Halotia branconii CENA392: one gene and its partner. The protein of the gene in region 2 interacts with the protein of the main gene of each other region in a pairwise test. Links are inferred from orthologs where the notes say so. Each region holds a gene or a part of one and is shown on either strand. Other genes may lie near its edges.

Region 1 (3,328 bases), 4.2 Mb from region 2 along the record:
CAAAGGTGGAACGGTAACATTTGACGTAGCAAGTGCGATCGCAGAATTTAAAGCTGGTAAATTAGAATTTCGAGCTGATCGGACTGGTATTGTCCATGTTATGTTTGGGAAAGTATCCTTCTCGCCTGAAGATTTGTTAATCAACTTGAAGGCGTTGCAAGAAACAATTGACCGTAACCGTCCTTCAGGAGCTAAAGGTCGTTATTGGCGCACAGTATATGTGTCTGCCACTATGGGACCATCGATTAGTATCGATGTCAGCGCCCTACGGGATTTGAAACTGACCGAAGCAGCTTAACTTTAGTCACTAGTCAGTTGTCAATGGTCAGTGGCAAATAAAAAACAACTGACAACTGACAACTGACAACTAACAAAACAAAATAAATAAAGCCGGAGACAGCAGGTGCTAATTATTAGCTTAATTTCCTGCCTAGGTTAACGCTCTAATTGCCTACTACCTTTAAGGTATAAATGTGAGTCAGTAAAGAGTATTGCTGCTAAACCCCGGCTAAAATAGCTGGGGTTTGTTGTTTTAAGGTGGTCAGAACAAAACGTATTAAGTAGGGAAAATCGATGATTTTGCCCTTGGAGGTGAAACGAATATGGGTAGAACGTTAGAAAGTAAAAAAGAGATAGTTGCTGACCTCAAAGAAACTTTGAATGAGTCAACTTTGGCACTGGTCATTGACTATCAGGGGCTAACAGTTTCTCAAATCACTGACTTAAGGCAGCGACTGCGTCCTAGTGGTGCTGTTTGCAAAGTGACTAAAAACACCTTAATGGGCATTGCTATTGAAGGTGAGGAAAAATGGCAGCCGATGTCGGAATTGCTGCAAGGTGCTTCTGCCTTTTTGTTAGTTAAAGAGGATTTCTCGTCTGCAATTAAGGCTTACCAAGATTTCCAGAAAGCCACCAAGAAGACAGAACTTCGCGGCGGCGTTATGGAAGGCCGACTGCTCAAAGAAACAGATGTCAAAGCTCTAGGAGATTTGCCATCCAAGGAACAGCTCATCGCTCAAATTGCCGGAGCTATCAATGCTTTGGCTACGAAGATTGCTGTGGGTATCAACGAAGTTCCCGGTTCGCTGGCTCGTGCCTTACAGGCTAAGGCTGACAAAGAACAAGATGGTAGTGCTGAAAGTGCTACTGAAACTGTTGCTGAATAAATTTGCCAAGCCAAGATTTTATCTTGAAGTGAAACTGACCATAAATTGACAAAAAAAATCACATTACAGGAGTTATATCAATGTCTGCTGCAACCGATCAAATTTTAGAACAATTGAAAACTTTGTCTTTGTTGGAAGCATCTGAATTAGTTAAACAAATTGAAGAAGCTTTTGGCGTGAGTGCTGCTGCACCTGCTGGTGGCATGATGATGATGGCTCCTGGTGGTGGCGGTGCTGCGGCTGCTGAACCAGTAGAAGAAAAGACCGAATTTGATGTGATTTTAGAATCAGTTCCTGCTGATAAAAAGATTGCTGTACTGAAGATTGTCCGGGAAATCACTGGTTTAGGTCTCAAAGAAGCAAAAGATTTGGTGGAAGCTGCACCCAAGTCAGTTAAAGAAGCTCTTCCCAAGGATGCCGCTGAAGATGCGAAGAAACGCATCGAAGAAGCTGGTGGTAAAGTAACTGTGAAGTAGGTAAAACTTCATTCCCAGTTTTTGAAAAAGGAGCCTCATTGAGGCTTCTTTTGATTCATATACAGTAGAGAGCTTATTTGATTAAAAGTGCTGGCGATCGCTTATGCTAAATTCAGTTTTATTAAATTATTTTCTGTGAGTAGAAACCGCGAACCGTTTATTAGTCTGGCACTTTACCACGCCTTTAAATGGTCGGTTGTCAGCCCTACGCTTCATGCTTACTTCCGGGGAAAGATTTATGGGGTGGAAAATGTACCCCAATCTCAACCACTAGTAGTAGTGAGTAATCATGCTAGTTACTTTGACCCACCGATTGTCTCTAATTGTGTAGGGCGGCCAGTGGCATACATGGCCAAAGAAGAGTTATTTGAAATCCCAGTTTTAGCACAAGCAATTAAACTATATGGCGCTTACCCAGTCAGTAGGGGAAGCGCCGATCGCACTGCCATTCGTTCAGCTCTAGAATATCTCCATAATGGTTGGGCTGTAGGTGTTTTCTTACAAGGTACTCGTACCCCAGATGGTAGAGTTACAGACCCTAAAAGAGGCGCAGCATTGTTGGCAGCTAAGGCACAAGCACCTTTGTTACCAGTGAGTGTATGGGGAACTGAGAAAATTTTAGCAAAAGGTTCGGCAATACCCCGTGCAGTTCCTCTTACTATCAGAATTGGCAATGTGATTACTACTCCTAGTTCGACAAATAAAGAGGAACTGGAAGCGGTAACACAAAAATGTACAACAGTAATTAATGATATGCACGACTTAGGGCGATAAGGAAATATGCTTTAGGGGGGTAGCGATCGCCACTTGCCTTCTATAAAGTTGAAGATCAACTTACTTTAGCAATTCAGTAAAACTTTGTGCCTAAAAATCACATAGTACTTATCTACCTTTTTGAAATGTAATATGAGCGGCTTCAAAGCCAAGAATATTTGGAATCGGTTGAATAATTTGGCACTAGTCCGCTTTTTACTATTAGTTGCTTCTGGCTGGGCTATTGTTCAGCTTTTGGCTTACTTTGAAACGGTCATAGTTATTTTTACATTTGCCACAATTTTGGCTTTTTTACTCAGTTATCCTGTACAGTGGTTGCGGCGTTTTTTGCCCCGAAGCATAGCAGTAATTGTGGTTTTTTTGACTAGCGTCATCATTATCGGGAGCCTAATTATTACTGTGGGTTTAGGAGTTTTGTCTCAAGGACAACAATTAATTGATAGTATATCTACTTTTTTAAGCTCTTTAGCACCTTTATTAGAGCAATTAGAACAAATTTTTCAAAAACGTAATCTTCAGATAGACTTAAGTGTAATTGAAGAACAATTGCGAAATCAGGCTATATCTTCTTTAGTGACTGGTTTAGCTATTTTGCAACAATTTTTGACTAACTTTGTTACGTTTATTTTAATTTCAGTTGTGGCGTTTTTTATGTTATTGGATGGAGAAAAACTTTGGGGCTTCATCCTCCAAATAGTGCCAACGCAGCGCCGCGCTAGATTTACTCGTATACTTAGACGTAGTTTTTTAGGTTTTTTCCGTGGTCAATTGTTACTTACCTTATTTTTAACAACTTCGACTTTCTTAGTTTTCTTTTTATTAAAAGTACCTTTTGCTTTAATATTGTCTTTAATCGTTGGCATACTAGATATAATTCCAGGCATAGGAGCGACATTAGGAGTTAGTACAATC
Region 2 (3,443 bases):
ATACAAAGAGGATCTTCCACCTCTGGATGACGAAACGCAATTAAAAAGCGAATTTCATCAGCCTGGAATTGTTGATAAAGTTTGGCTAATATCTCAGCATTCTTGCCTTCAATATGAACAATACCAGCAGGTAGCCAAGGTCTAGTCCGGAATCTCAAGATAAAAGGCAGTAACCACCGCATAATCTGGAGTACAAACGGGTTAAATCGGGGAGTAATAAATTTTAGTGGTGGTTGAGTAGATTGAATCGATCTAGGCAAGTTGCTCTCCAGATTATTTTGCTACAAAGGATAAAATTTACCAAAGTTGCGATGCGATCGCCCCATTGATTCTGACACTTTTAAAAGTTAGCGTAGATAATTAAGGGCTTGTTGGTAGATATCAATTAATTAAGATTAAGACCGCACTGGCTCACCTGTTCCCCGTTCCCTGTTATATGAATACACCACAAGACGCACGACAATATGCACCCGCAACGCAGCGCAATCGTCAACCCATTATAGAGGTGCTTTTACAAGTACTGCCTGCAAGTGGCACTATTTTAGAAATAGCAAGTGGGACTGGTGAACATGCCGTATTTTTTGCCCCACGTCTGAGTCCTCGTAAATGGCTACCTTCTGACCAAAATCCTCAATTACGATCTAGTATTGCAGCTTGGGCTGAACAATTTCCCTGTGATAATTTGTATCCACCGCTGGAACTTGATGCTAGTATGCCAGCTTGGCCAGTAGAAAAAAGGGAAAACTTACCAGATTCGCCAATTGTGGCCATAGTCAACATTAATATGATTCACATTTCACCTTGGTCAGCTTGTTTGGGATTGATGGCGGGTGCTGGGCGGATTCTGCCTCCTAGTGGTATTCTTTATTTGTATGGGCCGTTCAAAAAAAATCAAGAACATACTGCACCGAGTAACGCAGCTTTTGACGAATCTTTACAAGCGCAAAATCCAGAGTGGGGTGTGCGTAACCTAGAAGACGTTGTAGCCGCAGCTGAAGCCCAAAACCTAGTTTTGCAAGCAACTTATCAAATGCCCGCCAATAATCTTTCAATAGTATTTCAACGTTCTAGTAGTGGAGATTAGCGGACTCGAACCGCTGACATCCTGCTTGCAAAGCAGGCGCTCTACCAACTGAGCTAAACCCCCAAAATTCAGTTATCAGTTATCAGCCGCCATTGTTATCGTAACTGAATATTGGGCGATCGCCAAAAGAATAATGCTAGAAAATACTCAAGTTGTTGCAGCTTTTTATAAATTTGTGAAGCTGCTAGATTTTACCCAAAAACAAGACAAACTGCTATCTTACTGCCTAGAGCAGGGTGTCAAGGGAACTATTTTGCTAGCAGCAGAAGGTATTAATGGTACAATTGCGGGTTCTCGGCAAGCAATTGATTCTGTTCTTGCTTTTTTACGTTCTGATTCTCGTTTAGCTGACCTAGAACACAAAGAATCATACACTGACACGCCACCATTTGAACGGATGAAGGTGCGTTTAAAATCAGAAATTGTCACTTTAGGGTTGCCTGAAGTTGATCCTAATAAGCAAGTTGGGACTTATGTCAATCCCCAAGAATGGAATGATTTAATTTCTGATCCAGAAGTCACCGTGATTGACACCCGCAACGATTATGAGGTAAATATCGGTACTTTTAAAAGGGCGCAAAATCCGCAAACTGAATCATTCCGGGAGTTTCCAGAATATGTCAGTAACCACCTTGACCCCAATCAACACAAAAAAGTTGCTTTGTTTTGTACTGGTGGGATTCGTTGTGAAAAAGCTTCATCTTTGATGCTTGCTCAAGGTTTTGCTGAAGTGTATCATCTCAAAGGTGGCATTCTCAAGTATTTGGAATCAGTCCCAGCCGCAGAGAGTTTATGGCAAGGTGAATGTTTTGTTTTTGATGAACGAGTCGCCGTCGGTCAGGGATTGACACTAGGAAGTCATGAGTTGTGCTTTTGTTGTGGCCGTCCGATTTCTGAGGAAGATAAAATATCTCCTAAGTATGAAGAAGGTATTTCTTGTACTTACTGCTTTGATAGTCTCACTGAAGATAAAAAAGTGCGTCAGCAGGAAAAATGGCGACAAATGCAGTTAGCTAATCAACGGATTCAGGACGTTTCCAAGCCAGAGTCAAACCATCCGCAATCGGCACTAAACTCAGATTAATTCGTTGGTCTTGATGCAGTTTTTCATTGAAAGCCCGAATGTTTTTGGTGCGATTGTTTTGTTCCTGGGGATCTGCAACTCTACCTGACCATAAGACATTATCGATCGCAATTAATCCTCCTGGACGCACTAGCAACAGCGATCGCTCATAATAGCCATCATAGTTACTTTTGTCGGCATCAATGAAGGCAAAATCAAAACTGTTCGCTGCTCCTGCTGCCAGTAAATTATCTAATGTTTCCATTGCTGGAGCAATGTGCAAGTCGATTTTATTTGCTACCCCTGCTTGCTGCCAATAACGACGAGCGATCGCTGTAAACTCTTCACTAACATCACAGGCTACCACTTTGCCGTCAGTCGGTAATGCCAATGCTACCACTAAAGAACTATAACCTGTAAATACACCTACTTCTAAAGTTTTTTTTGCTCCCATTAATTGCACTAACAATGCCATGAATTGTCCCTGTTCAGGAGCAATCTGCATATTACTCATGGGATGGTTAGCTGTTTCTTGCCTCAATTGCCTTAAAATATCTGCTTCTCGCAAAGAAGTAGATAGTAAATAATTATACAGTTGTGGCTCAATTAATGATTTGTGATTTGCCATTAGATTAAGTAGGTCGGTGTGAATATTTATAAAGATACGTCTTCTGGTGCTAGCGAATAGTCTGGTAGAACGACCATGATGCTAGCTGGTATGTTTGTAAACACTGGTATTGGGCATGGAGAAGAGGACAAGGGGCAGGGGGCAGGGCGCACACTTCGGCTACTTCGGCTACGCTCAGTGATCGGGGGATGAAGAAAAATTACCTCTTTCTCCCGTAAAGCCTGCGGCATAGCTACGCTTAGCGCGTAGCGTCTCCCCTTGGGAGAAGTTGCTCCACTTGGTGAGGAAGTTCAAGTCTTGGACGGCACTTCCGCGGCTGCCGGCAAACCCGTCCAACGGAGTGCCTCCGCTTCCCGTCGAGTTGAAACTTCCGTTCTCCGAAGGAGTTCTCGAAGAGTACCCAAAGGGGGAGACCCCAAGACCGCACTTCTCTCCTTGTCTCCCTGCTCCCTGCTCCCCTGCTTCTTCTGCTCCCTCCTCCTCTGCCTCTTGTTAACGGTTATGCCATGATCTCGCAAAATATATTATCTAATTTGGAGGAAACTACATGAAAATTGGCGCTCACTACTTAGGTAATGGAGAGTGCGAGTTTACAGTTTGGTCTCCAACCTTAAATAGCGTTGCTGTGCAAATTTTAACGCCAGAGCCGCAAGTCATTCCCCTCAAAC

What was found. The genes of interacting proteins can lie anywhere in the genome.
Region 1: the proteins of trhO (region 2) and rplL interact in binary tests that used the Escherichia coli proteins (3 or more experiments, as listed by UniProt). The link is inferred for Halotia branconii CENA392 from one-to-one orthologs.

Annotation. Positions count from the first base shown.
Region 1 is NZ_CP124543.1:5,764,760-5,768,087, reverse strand. What follows is about bases 70-2,944. They hold rplL (50S ribosomal protein L7/L12), read left to right. Parts: upstream 70-1,246; coding sequence 1,247-1,642; downstream 1,643-2,944. Other genes in these bases: QI031_RS25485 (AI-2E family transporter), read left to right, coding at 2,549-2,944; QI031_RS25490 (lysophospholipid acyltransferase family protein), read left to right, coding at 1,778-2,416; rplJ (50S ribosomal protein L10), read left to right, coding at 603-1,166; rplA (50S ribosomal protein L1), read left to right, coding at 70-298. Outside these bases: more of rplA, read left to right, coding at 1-69; more of QI031_RS25485, read left to right, coding at 2,945-3,328. UniProt on the Escherichia coli protein: The binding site for several of the GTPase factors involved in protein synthesis (IF-2, EF-Tu, EF-G and RF3). Is thus essential for accurate translation.
Region 2 is NZ_CP124543.1:1,561,157-1,564,599, reverse strand. Bases 202-3,191 are described here. They hold trhO (oxygen-dependent tRNA uridine(34) hydroxylase TrhO), read left to right. Parts: upstream 202-1,214; coding sequence 1,215-2,168; downstream 2,169-3,191. Other genes in these bases: QI031_RS06925 (class I SAM-dependent methyltransferase), read right to left, coding at 2,098-2,775; QI031_RS06940 (DUF938 domain-containing protein), read left to right, coding at 437-1,084; QI031_RS06945 (lysophospholipid acyltransferase family protein), read right to left, coding at 202-260. Outside these bases: more of QI031_RS06945, read right to left, coding at 1-201; treZ (malto-oligosyltrehalose trehalohydrolase), read left to right, coding at 3,323-3,443. UniProt on the Escherichia coli protein: Catalyzes oxygen-dependent 5-hydroxyuridine (ho5U) modification at position 34 in tRNAs, the first step in 5-carboxymethoxyuridine (cmo5U) biosynthesis.